4 regions of the Paenibacillus sp. NPDC101420 genome follow, and region 1 is predicted to be linked to each of the others. Evidence: predicted binding sites of a transcription regulator. Region 1 holds the regulator's gene; each other region holds the start of a gene.
What was found. Region 1 encodes Rex, which represses fermentation and respiration genes when NADH is low (regulators of the CRP and FNR family bind a similar motif). Its sites were predicted from a motif close to TTGTGAAATATTTCACAA; they were not measured.
Positions count from the first base shown of each region.

Region 2: ACQKMP_RS19270 (flavocytochrome c) is a predicted target of Rex. The motif match lies at 1,674-1,691, and genes of this name have one in related genera.
Region 3: adhE (bifunctional acetaldehyde-CoA/alcohol dehydrogenase) is a predicted target of Rex. The motif match lies at 1,589-1,606, and genes of this name have one in related genera.
Region 4: scfA (six-cysteine ranthipeptide SCIFF) is a predicted target of Rex. The motif match lies at 1,354-1,371, and genes of this name have one in related genera.

Region 1 is NZ_JBNNSE010000002.1:515,308-518,524, reverse strand. Features, by position in the region: gene ACQKMP_RS11165 (amidohydrolase) at 1-1,045, opposite strand, end outside; gene ACQKMP_RS11160 (redox-sensing transcriptional repressor Rex) at 1,032-1,685, opposite strand; gene dinG (ATP-dependent DNA helicase DinG) at 1,817-3,217, opposite strand, start outside.
Region 2 is NZ_JBNNSE010000004.1:306,031-309,247, reverse strand. Features, by position in the region: gene ACQKMP_RS19270 (flavocytochrome c) at 107-1,657, opposite strand; gene ACQKMP_RS19265 (RidA family protein) at 1,919-2,308, opposite strand; gene nhaC (Na+/H+ antiporter NhaC) at 2,323-3,217, opposite strand, start outside.
Region 3 is NZ_JBNNSE010000002.1:256,297-259,513, reverse strand. Features, by position in the region: gene adhE (bifunctional acetaldehyde-CoA/alcohol dehydrogenase) at 1-1,514, opposite strand, end outside; gene ACQKMP_RS09910 (ABC transporter substrate-binding protein) at 1,914-3,217, opposite strand, start outside.
Region 4 is NZ_JBNNSE010000009.1:161,518-164,734, forward strand. Features, by position in the region: gene scfB (thioether cross-link-forming SCIFF peptide maturase) at 1-1,056, opposite strand, end outside; gene scfA (six-cysteine ranthipeptide SCIFF) at 1,179-1,328, opposite strand; gene ACQKMP_RS27405 (SF0329 family protein) at 1,813-2,382, opposite strand; gene ACQKMP_RS27410 (DUF4855 domain-containing protein) at 2,663-3,217, opposite strand, start outside.

The DNA of each region.
Region 1 (3,217 bases):
ACTTTGCGCCATACTCTGTAGCTATACGCAGCGCTTCCGGAGCTGGAACAGCCGTCGGATCACCACTTACACCTTTATGGATGAGGGCTGCAAGACGCATCTCTTCAAACATATCCAGGTTATTATTGCTTGCCGCACCATCTGTACCCAGTGATACCTTCACACCAGCCTTTAGAAGATCCGTAACCCGAGCCACTCCACTAGCCAGTTTCAGATTACTTCCTGGGTTATGAGACACGCCTACATCATGACGAGCCAGTATCTCGATCTCTTCATCATTCAAATGAACGCCATGTGCAACAATAGACGGACGTGTGAACATTCCAAGCTTCTCTAAATGCGCTACAGGCCGAAGTCCGTAATCCACCACATTCTGCTCCACTTCGCGTTTGGTCTCGGACATATGGGTATGCATCGGTAAATCCAAATCATGTGCCGCTTGAACAAACTTAACAAAGAAGTCCGGTGGGCAAGTATATGGGGCGTGTGGCGAGATCATCGTCGTAATTCTACCATCAGCCTTACCATGCCAATTTCGTGCAAAAGAAATCGCTTCCGCAAGCTTGTGATTTTGTACTTCCTCTGGGCATAATCCGATTACGCCTCTCATCAGTACAGAACGAATGCCTGATAATTCGACTACCTCTGCTACTCGATCCATATGATCATACATATCCAAGAAGGTTGTAGTACCACCTTTTAGCATTTCCAGTACCGACAAGGAGGTTCCCCAGTATACATCTTCTCCAGTGAATTTCGCTTCCATCGGCCACATCTTCTCTTGAAGCCACACCTGAAGTGCTAAATCATCTCCATAACCACGAAGCAATGACATTGCCGCATGGCCATGTGTGTTTACCAGACCTGGCATAAACAGCAGACGACTGCCATCAACAACTTGTACATCATCTTCCATTAAAGGCTCTTCTTTTCCTATGTAAGTGATCAAATCATCTTCAATAGTCATATATCCATTCAGAACCGGCTCATCCGTTCCCGGAATAAGAAAACGCCCGCCCTTAATAATCGTTTTACTGCTCTTCATTTCCGGTTTCTTCCTTTCCGTCTTTCAAATAATAAGCAAGGCTTTGCAAATCCGTTGTAAAATCGGCAGCATGAACCCGGATATTCGATGGTGTTTTTAGAATCACTGGTGCAAAATTCAAAATCGCCTCAATGCCAGACTCAATGAGAATATCTGCTACATTCTGCGCTTCTGAATCAGGCACAGTAATGATCCCAATTCGAATACCTTGCTCACGAACCGTCTGACCAAGCTCCTCCATCGGTTGAACGGTAAGAGAGTTAATTTTCCGCCCTACCTTAGGTGCATAGGAGTCAAATATAGCGGTAATCTTCATAGTATCTTTCAGATAAGCATTGTAATTAGATAATGCATGTCCAAGGTTACCGGCACCTACTAAAGCCACATTCAATTGTTGATCCAGCTTCAGAATATGACGGATTTTTTCAATAAGATAAGTTACGTCATACCCGATACCTTTTCTACCAAAGTCTCCAAAATAAGCTAAATCTTTACGAATTTGAGCAGGATTCAAATCAAGTTTTTGTCCTAGTTCTTGTGAGGAAACGGTTAATATTTCACGTTTCTGGAGATCATTCAGGAAACGCAAGTACACAGGAAGTCTGCGAACAACGGCTTCTGATATTTTATCCGATTTCATAATTTACCTCCTAATTTAAGTGATATTCTGTTCAAATCCTATCGAAATTTCTGCACCTCGTCTCAATGAAGAGCGGTATTCTTATACCGCCCTTCATTGTAGAGTGATTAATTAGAGGGAAGACGCCCTTTTCAAGAAACGCCTCCGTCCTCCAACCACTCCGCTATTCGAGGAACCATTTGATCCGTAAGCATATGCTCCATTTTCGGGCCAGGCAACGAATACAGGAAATACTTCCCATAGTGAGATTCGATCACCCTTGTGTCATACACAATAACAATACCCCGATCCTGCGCTGTCCGCACCAGTCTTCCAAATCCTTGCTTAAAGCGGATAACTGCCTGAGGAACAGACAACTTCATGAACGGATTCTTCTTCTGGGCTTGTAATAACTCAGACTTCGCTTCCGCTAGGGGGTGATTCGGCGGTTGAAATGGAAGCCTCACGATAGCCAAGCATGTTAATGCTTCACCCGGAATATCTACACCCTCCCAAAAGCTGCTTGTTCCTAACAGCACAGAGGCTGCACTGTCCTGAAAACGGCGGATCAGCTTACTACGGCTGCCCCCCTCCACGCCTTGACCTAGCACCGTGATCTCTTGTGAGGCTAGAGCCTCTTTCAGAGGATCATAAACCTGGCGTAGCATCTTGTAAGAAGTAAACAGGACAAGCATCCGCCCACGTGTTGTAATAGCTGCTTCTGCTAGTGACTGTACGAGTGTATCGACAAATCGGGCATCGCCTACACTCCCCTTCACACTTGGGAAATCCCGCGGAATAACTAACAGCGCCTGCTCCCGATACTTAAAGGGAGAAGGCAGGAGTGATGTCATCAGACGCCCCTCTTCCGCAGCTTCATTAAGTCCGAGATTATCAATCATAAACTGGAAAGATTTATCCACAGAGAGTGTCGCCGAAGTTAGTACGATACTTTTCTTCTTGTCGAAAAACAGCTCCTTAAGCTGATTACTAACATCAACAGGAACGGCATACAGCTGTAGCGATTTACTGCGATAATTTCCATTCGCCTCCAGCCAATATACTACATTCTCATCATTTAATCCCATAAAAAACCGTACTTGCTCACGTATAGAAGCTAAATCCTTAAATAAGCCGCTAATATCGGTAACTAGGCTATCTGAGGAAGATTGTCCTTCTTGATCTCGCATCTCATTAAGCATTTTATCACCTTTACGGATAATTTCGCTTAATGTCAGATTCATAGTATTCTCTAAAGCAACCAATTCATCCCAATCTTTCGGTTTACGGGTAGGAAGTAGCCGCATGACTAACTGGCCGGCTTCTCCCGCCGCTGCATCGCTGCGTTCCGGCAAGAGGCTGAATAGTTTATCACTAAGCAGATCCCAGGTTTCTTTTACGGTAAGAAGGTCCGGATAGATTCTATCGATCACTCCGCTCCATTCAGAAGCTTCCTCACTGCCTGATGACTGAAGCATTTGGCGAAGTGTAGGAAGTTGGCCATTTCGACTATCCTTATAAAGACGCGATAGTGTATGTGCCACCGTGAAATG
Region 2 (3,217 bases), on a different contig from region 1:
ATAGAGGTCACTCCACTCACTTTAAACGAGAGATTAAACAAAGAACCGCCCGGGCTTCAATTAGCCCAAGCGGTTCTTTTGTTTTAACCAGAATAGCAGTTAAATCTTATTGTGCTTGTACAAACTCAGCAGATTTAACCCCTGCTTGACGGCCGAAAATAATGATTTCTGCTACAGAGTTACCGCCGATCCGGTTTTGACCGTGCAATCCACCTGTAACTTCACCAGCCGCATACAGGCCAGGAATAGCAGCGCCGTCTTTATTTAATACTTCTGTGTTCGTATTGATCTTCACGCCGCCCATGGTGTAATGAATCCCTGGGGCGATCTTAATAGCGTAGTAAGGACCCGCGGACAAATCGTTGTCCATCCCTGTTGTTCTGCCGAATTCAGCATCGTTCTTGTTCTTTACCGCGCTGTTCCAAGTATCAAGTGTCGCTTTTAGCTTATCGGCTGGAACACCGATTTCTTTCGCCAATGCTTCGATGGTATCCGCTTGGATTACGAAGCCCATTTTGTCATATTGTTCAATTGCTTTCACGCGTGATTTGACGCCGGAATCAAAGACAAGCGTTGCCGCTTTTTCAGGAAGTGCATTGATCGCTTCGGTAACTTTATCACGTGTAGTCAATTCGTTTACGAACCGTGTGCCTTCGCTATTTACGAGGATAGAACCTTCGCCGCGTACAGCTTCCCCGATCAGATAAGATTTTTCTTGTTGAACTGTCGGGTGAACCTGGATTTGATCCATATCAACGGTTGTTCCGCCTAGTGCCTCGATCATCTTGATGCCGTCTCCGGTGCTGCCGATCTGGTTAGTCGTAACGTATCCTTCCAGATCAGGTCTGACTTTAGAGATCATATCCATATCGGCACCGAAACCGCCAGTTGTTACAACAACTGCCTTCGCTGTAATGGTTTTTTCATCGGCCTGGTTAAAGAGTACTTTTACTCCGTCAACCTTACCGTCTTTTTGGGTAATTTCCTTCACATCTGCATTCACAAACAATGGAATTTCTTTTTCTTGTACGTTCTTAACCAAACCTTTGACAAGATATTGGCCTACCGCAGAGCCGTCTTCTGGACGATGGGTACGTTTTTCGTTCATACCGCCTGTAATTGTGATATTGTTCAGTCTGATTCCGATCGAATCCAACCAATCGATAGCACTTGCAGAATTGTCCACGAAGAAGCGAAGCATCTCTTTATCGTTCGTGTCATGCCCGCCCTTTAAGGTCTCTTCATAAAACTTATCATTGCTATCTTCAATGCTTTGCTCTTTTTGAAATTTCGTTTGGGAAGCGTTCATTCCTGAGGAGGATTTACTTGTATTCCCACCTGCAACTGGCATTTTTTCTAAAATAACCGGGTTCAAGCCTTTAGCCTTAGCTTCCAGTGCAGCAGACATACCCGCACCACCAGCACCAACAATAACGATATCATAATTATCTTTTAGTTGATCCATTGGTGTGTAGCTAGCCTCTGATGCGCCTGATACGGCTTCAGCTTTATCATTGTTAGCCGTCTCATTGACCTTACTCTTGTTCTCGTTGCCATTACTACTAGCTGTAGTGTTGCTATTACTGTTACCGCAGCCTGCGATCACGAGCATGACAGAGAGAATGAGAATAAGAGCAGCACTTGATGTCTTCTTCATCTTTATAACGCCCCTTTTGTGAATGTTTTCACATTTATGATAACGCAAAGATACTGTTTTGGGAAGTTTTTTATGTAATTAGTTATGGTTACTGTTACATTTTCATGAATATTTTCACTTTAAATTTTCATAAAAATTTTCAATTTCAATTACGAATCTGCTCACAATTAAGAAAGCCACCCTATCCAGGGCGGCTCTCTGACTTATTTTCTAATCAACGTTTTGAAACACAAATTTGGGTAGTATCTACTGTCTGCTCTCTTATGGTATATAAGCTATAACTTCAATTTCTACGAGCCCATCCTTAGGCAGACGTGCTACTTCAACAGCGCTGCGAGCAGGGTATGGCTGAGCAAAAAACCTTCCATAAATCTCATTCACCTTAAGAAAATCATTCATATCCTTTAGGAAAACGGTCGTCTTAATTACCTGGTCCATGCTTGTACCCGCCGCTTCCAGTATGGCTTTGACATTCAGCAACGACCGTTCCGTCTGTTCCTCAACCGTAGCAGGAAAAGTCCCCTTAACCGGGTCTAGTCCGAGTTGTCCTGAAGTATATAGGACATTCCCAAGCTTTACAGCTTGAGAGTAGGGTCCAATTGCACCTGGTGCATCCGTTGTTATTACAGTTTCTTTATGCATATTTGTCATTTTAAAAGACTCCTTTATCCAGCTTGTTCATTAGTGTTACCGTCATATTCCTTTAGCATTTCTGCCTGTTGCTCTGGCGTTAACTTTGCGATACCGAATCCCGTGAAGCCCCATATCGTCGCAAAGATTATTCCTGTCCAACAGAGAACAGCCCAAGGTAAATAATCTAGCGTTGCAACACCCAGCGTACCCGCCATATAAGCACCTGCAGCTGTCCAAGGCAGAATAGGCTCGGTAATCGCCGCTGAATCCTCGATGGTACGTCCCAAGTTCTTCGGATGCAAGCCCCGACGGATATATGCTTCACGCAGCATTTCACCTGGCATTAAGATGGATACCTGACCATTACTTGTAACTCCGATCATCGTAAGACCTGTAACAATTGTTGCTACGATCATTGAACCTGTGGAATGGACGAACTTCAAAAGCTTATTAACAATCAATTCCAAGGACTTCGTCAGAGATATGGTTCCAGCGAACGTGATTGCACAGAAGCAAATGAGAAGTGTACCCATCATGGAGTTCATTCCGCCACGATTTAGAAGACGGGGTACATCTTCAATAACGTTGGCAGAATCAAACCCAGCTACTTGAACCATAGAAATATTAAATCCATTAACAACAGAAGATACGACATCATTCAAAGTAAATCCCTGGAATACAAGTGCGTTAGCCATAGCGAACATAGAAGAAATCAGCATGACCGGTATTGTCGGTTTCTTCGTGATTGAACCATACAAGATGATTAATACGGGTACTATAAGCAGCAGATTAAAGTCATAAATGGTATTCAACGATCCCATAATTGTTCCAACCTTCTCCGGAACAATAGCACCTGCGGCATCTGTGTTTAGGCCTGTGATAATAAAAACAACGCTTGCGACAATAAAGGAAGGAATTGTGGTATAC
Region 3 (3,217 bases), 260 kb from region 1:
ACTCTTTCAACATATCCAAGCTTAACCATCATTGGGTCAGTGATAATTGCGACACGTGTGATATCAGGCATTTTGGTCAGGTACTGAGTAGCGCCTTTTTCGAAATAGATCTTGTCAGGTACTTTAAACCATTGCATATTCACGGTACGACGATTCACCCTTTTCACGTTGATCAAATTGATTGCTGTAACGTTTTGCGACACGGAGTTACGTCCATAAGATCCGCAGCCCAGGGTCAACGAAGGGATATTAGTGTTATAGATATCGCCGATCGCACCATGTGTGGAAGGCGAGTTAACGAGAATACGTCCTGTTTGCAGACGGTTAGAGAACTTCATGATTACTTCTTCGTTGTTGGAGTGGATAGCCGAGCTATGTCCCATACCACCAAATTCAACAATTTGAGCTGCGCGTTCGATACCTTGATCTGCATTCTTAACTTTGTAGCAAGCAAGAACCGGGCTTAATTTTTCAGCGGAAAGTGGATATTTAGTGCCTACACCTTCAAGTTCTGCTACCAGAATCTTTGTGCCGGCAGGGACTTGAATGCCACACATTTCAGCAATTTTCACTGCGGATTGACCTACGATTGCTGGGTTAACCGCACATTTATCTACGTTCATTGCTCCACTAGTCAGTTTGGCAGCTTCTTCTTTATTCACAAAGTAGCAGCCATTAGCAATCATCTTTTTCTTCACTTGATCGAAGATTGGTTCTTCGATAATAACAGCTTGCTCGGAAGCACAGATCATACCATTATCAAATGTTTTAGAAAGAATGATGTCCGTTACGGCTTGATCAATATCCGCGCTCTTTTCAATGAAAGCAGGTACGTTACCAGGGCCTACGCCAAGTGCTGGTTTACCACAGCTATAAGCTGCTTTTACCATTGCAGAACCACCAGTTGCCAAGATAAGAGCAACGTCTGGGTTGTTCATCAATGCGTTTGTCTTGTCCATTGTTGGCATTTCAATCCATTGGATACAGTTCTCAGGAGCGCCAGCTTTCACGGCAGCATCATGAAGAATTTTTGCAGCAGCTGCACTACACTCTTGCGCAGATGGGTGGAAACCGAATATAATAGGGTTCCGTGTCTTAATCGAAATCAACGCTTTAAACATCGTGGTGGATGTAGGGTTGGTTACCGGTGTGATACCCATAACAATTCCGACGGGTTCAGCAATTTTTTGGAAGCTATCATAAGCGTTGTCTTCAATAACGCCTACTGTTTTATCGTATTTAATTCCGTGCCAGATATATTCAGTTGAGAAGATGTTCTTCGTAATTTTGTCTTCGTATACGCCGCGTCCAGTTTCTTCTACGGCCAATTTTGCGAGGTACATATGTTTGTCGAGTCCAGCCAACGCCATTGCATGAACGATTGTGTCAACTTGCTCTTGGTTTAGCGCCATGAACGCCTCATGCGCTTTTTTTGCTTTATCCACTAAATTCTGAATATACTCTTCAGCGGTAACTTGTTTAACTTGGGCGGCGACTTCGTTCTTAACTGCCATCTCCCTCGTCCTCCTGTCAATTTTTAGTTGTTTTTCTCTACACATTTATCTTATCACATGATTTCCACCTTGTATAGTGAAATCTTTCACAAAGTATAAAGTTTTTTTGATTTGTTTTCAAAGCGCTTTCATTCGATCATATTATAGTCTTTTTACCATATTATGTGCTATAAAACCCTTTAAATCTTAGAATTATACTTTAATAAGCAAAATTTCAGCTCCTTTTTATTCCATATATCTAAAATCAGTACACAAAAATGTATCTCTTCATCACAGTCAATTACGATTTCTCTACACTGTAATAATTTCCAAATGATTATCACTATTTCTGAAGATTTATAAATTTATAAATCTTCACAACAAAAAACCGACCCCAAAGGGGCCGGTTTTTGCATTAGACTATTCCGCTTTAATCGTATCAAAGAATTTCTCTTGCACTGTTTTAGCTGCTGCTTCTAACTGGCTCTTGGAATCCGTTCCTTTTTTGGAGAACAGCTCTTGAATAACATTGGACATGGTTGCGTAATAGTCCTGTGTGTTGTATTGAGCTTCAGGTTTACCATCCAAAAGTCCCATAATGTCAGGGCTATATTGGTATACATTTGTGTACTTGTCATAAACCGCTTTGGTCTTCTTACCAAACTCAGAATCAGCTGAGTAGTAGTCTAAGAGCGGCGGGATAAAGTATTTGCCATCGGTTGTACGTTGTTGAAGAATTGCATCCAGTGCTTCCAAACCTTTGTCAGAGAAATAATCAAAAGTAATGTAGCGGAATGCCATTTCTTGTTCATCTGGCGTAGCATTTGGATTAATTACTAGATAGTCACCACCAAGTACCCCTGTGTGTTTTCCGCCTTTTTCCATAGCTGGCATAGGATACGTAAGCACATCCTCAGGTTTCAGTCCACCTTGGTTCAGCGCTTGCTCGATAACGCCATCAGATCCGGCCATTACCATTGCTGTACGACTTTGTTGGAACGCACCTACAGCATCGCCCCAACCAAGTGCCCAGTCCTGAGGAATCGCGTTAGCTTCCCATCTAAGTTTCTTGTAGAAATCCAGTGCTTTAACGCCAGCATCGGAATTAAATGTAGCTATAACCTTACCGCCTTCAATCTTTTGAATCTCTCCGCCAGCTTCAAACAGGAAGTTGGTCCAGTTCCAACCTGATTCGTTCCCCTTACCCATTGGAGCAATACCGGAAATACCTTTTTTGGCATCAGCTACACCTTTAGCCGTATTCAGCATATCATCCCAAGTCCAATCCATAGGTGGAATGGCTACGCCTTTTTCATCCAGCATTTTTTTGTTGATCATAGTGGTTGTTACATAACCTTTTTGTGTTACTCCGAAAACTTTGCCGTCGATAATAAATTGATTTTGAAGCACGGTGTTAATTTGATCTTTAAATTCATATTTGTTCCACAGATCTGTGATGTCAGCAACCCAGCCCTTTTCAACCAGGAATTTAGCTTCTGTAGCAAAAGTATTAAAGAAGGTTGGTGCTTCATTCGCAGCCATTTTAATTCCGATTTCACTTACATTGTACTGCCAGTCGTCTTTAACGATTTCTACGTTCGGATATACCTCTTGGAAACGTTTGATTTTGTCGTCTTCCTGTGCTCTTATTTCAGTCAGGTCAGGTGTTGGATAGTGAATCTTGATCGTCACTTTTCTTTGAGTAATGTCATCCACTGGCGCAT
Region 4 (3,217 bases), on a different contig from region 1:
TCCTGAACCACAGCCAGTAATTCTCTTCTGGATGCAAGGTCCTTCCGAGAGGTCAAGCATGTAATGATAAAAGGTAAATCCCTTGCCTTGCTCATCACGTCCAATCATTTCCTTGGCGAGAATTTCGTACTGGTTGTAGATCTCCGGCAGGTCCTCCTCGGTAAGTGCATAAGGTTCCTTTGGATCACAGATGACTGGTTCCATCGAGATCTTGTCAAAACCAAGGTCTGCGATATGAAATATATCGTTGGTGAAATCGACATTGTTACGAGTGTAAGTTCCTCGAACATAGTACTCTTGGTCCCCGCGCTTACGAACGAATTCCTTGAACTTCGGAACAATATGATCGTAGCTGCCTTTTCCGTTAACCGTTTGGCGAAGTCGGTCATGAACCTCTTTTCTTCCATCCAGGCTTAATACGACATTGTACATTTCCTGATTTAAAAACTCAGTGACCTCATCGTTCAGCAGCATTCCGTTCGTCGTAAAGGTGAACCGGAACTTTTTTTTGTATTCTTGTTCTTTGCTTCTTGCATAAGCTACGATCTGTTTAACCACTTTCCAAGCCAAGAGCGGTTCTCCACCAAAAAAGTCGATGTCCAGGTTACGATGATGACCCGAATTTTCAAGCAGATAATCGATAGCTTTTTGTCCAACCTCATAGCTCATGATTGCCCTATCTCCGTTGTATTTCCCCTGGCTAGCGAAGCAATAGTCGCATGACAAATTACAGGTATGCGCAACATTGAGGCAGAGTGCCTTGACATAAGTTTTTCGTTTTTTCAAATCGAGCGAGAGGTTCTCATACTCATCTTTTGTAAAGAGCTGTCCATCATTTTTAAGTTCCTCGATATCCGCGATGGTTTCTCGAATGTCGCTCTCGGAAATGCTGGAATCATCTTTATATTTATCCAACAGCGTTGTCACGATTTGGTCGGCAGAAGTTTTCTCATAATCCGCTATAATTTCATATGCTAGGTCATCAACAACATGCACCGAGCCACTATAGGTATCGAGCACGATATTGTATCCGTTTAGTTTATATTGATGAATCATACTTACTAATCAAGCTCCTTTTGCACACAAGTAGAAACGGCTTTGCCATCCTTTAGGGATAGTATCCATTTCTTAAAAATAGCCGCCCATCAGCAGAGCAATGGGCGGTAAAATTCCGAATCTTATCTGTTCATTGCATTTTCACACTTCTGGTTTGCAACGCCGCAGGAAGTTTTACAAGCGGATTGGCAAGATGTCTGGCATGCGCCGCATCCGCCGTGTTTTGCGGTGTCCATCAGTTTGCGGGTGCTCAGTGTTACGATTCTTTTCACGATAAATAACTCCTTCTGTAATTTCTTGTGATCACTTTCACTTAATTTCCATGGAACATCGTAGCAACATCACGTAAGTACGTCTATGATTCCCGTCACCTAGCAGAGCAGAGAGAGCTTGAACATAAGCATCAACGCTAATTTTCGTGCAGTCTTTCATACTTGTGATCGTAGGATGCCGTAGCGGGAACCAGAGTCAGAGCAATGCTAAAAAAGTGACCAAAGAAACAAAAAAGAGACAGCAATGATGCCATCTCTTCAATAACGATTTTTCCTCAAACTTGTCCGTAAAGTCCAATAAATATAAGGATCTCATAACACTGTACCCTTCCTTACCAGTAGAGCGACATTCTCCGATTCCATATGCACTATATGCGAACATCCCTCTCATTATCATGGCTATTGTTATGGTGGGAAGAAGTCGCGTAGAATTAGGGATTTTTGTAGGGAGTGTTTCTTGAATATTCAATGAAGTTATTTATTTTTATAATATACTACGCCTTAGTTCATAAAAATATTGCACACTTGGATGCTTTAACTTCATCTTCTCGCTCATGTTTAAAATTCGCTTTTTTCCAACTCGTCTGTCCACTAAAGCTAGAATATTCAATAAGATATCGTCGCTTTCTAAGCTCTCCTCTATGGAAATAGATAAATACTTAGTAGCTATAACAATAAAATTCGATTTACTTAATGACGTCTGTGCTGACAAAAGCGCCTTTGCAACTTCTGATATTTTTCTGCTTCTTGCAATGACTATTAAACGATCCTCCGGGATGATCCCCTTACTATCTTTTCTAACCGCTTCAATGTCTTCATGGTTGATAGGAATTTGAAGATCTGAATCATTCTTAATCTCCTGCTCCGTCTGATACCATCTAATTGAGCTAGTTCTATCATTCATATTAAGTACGTTCTTTTTATCTACCGAAATATAACAATCCCCTGATTTATCAGGTAAATAACGGTAACTGCTTGCGCGATATTCAACCCTGCCGTATAACGCAGGACAGAGAAAACTCTCCAGTTGTTGCTTCAATTTGCTCCAGGACATGGATCCTCCTATGTTCTATATTATAAATACCTGCTGAGGCAGTCGTTCTATTATACAATACATAATACAATCCCACTAAAACCTGAATAATATCTTGATACTGTACATAGAAACAAGCCGATTAGGTATAGACCCCGTGGTCTGGCACCTAATCGGCTTGTTATGTTACGCCTCAAACGTTTTTACTTCGGTTATTAGTCTTACTCGGACAGATAATTTGATAACCGGTACAGGAAGTTTCAGTGCGGGTCGTATTGCTGCTTGGATGATTATTTCTCCATTACTTATCGTGACCTTTACCCGGGTTTTCTTTTGAGTATTCAAAGGTCACTTTTACAGGCTCGTTCATATAGCCAGTCGATAGATACGCCTCATTGGTTCCCTTTAAATTACCTGTAAGTTTGAATGTGAATTGGAAACTTCCCGCGACTGTACTCTTCGTCTCATCTTCGAGTTGAACCTTGCCTTTCGAATCAAGCACCTTCAACTTCACATTTGTAAGGACGCCATTCATCAGCAATCCATCAATCGTTACTTTTTTCGCTTCCTCGTCAACCTTTACTTGTATGCCCTCAATGCCTTTCACGTCTACAGCGCCCGAGAGGTTATAGACACCAAACTCGTAGATGGAATATCCGTAATCGGTTGCTCTTTTTATGCCTTGTAACTTCATGTATCTTGCCTTGACCGGGTTGAACTGAATCGTTTCTTTGCCATCATGCGCGGTAATAATTCCGTCATTTGGCATGACATTGATCCAGTTCTGCTTATCGTTCGACACAAAAAGTTTGTATTTATCTGCACGAGCATATTCCCAATCGATTCGAACTGTATC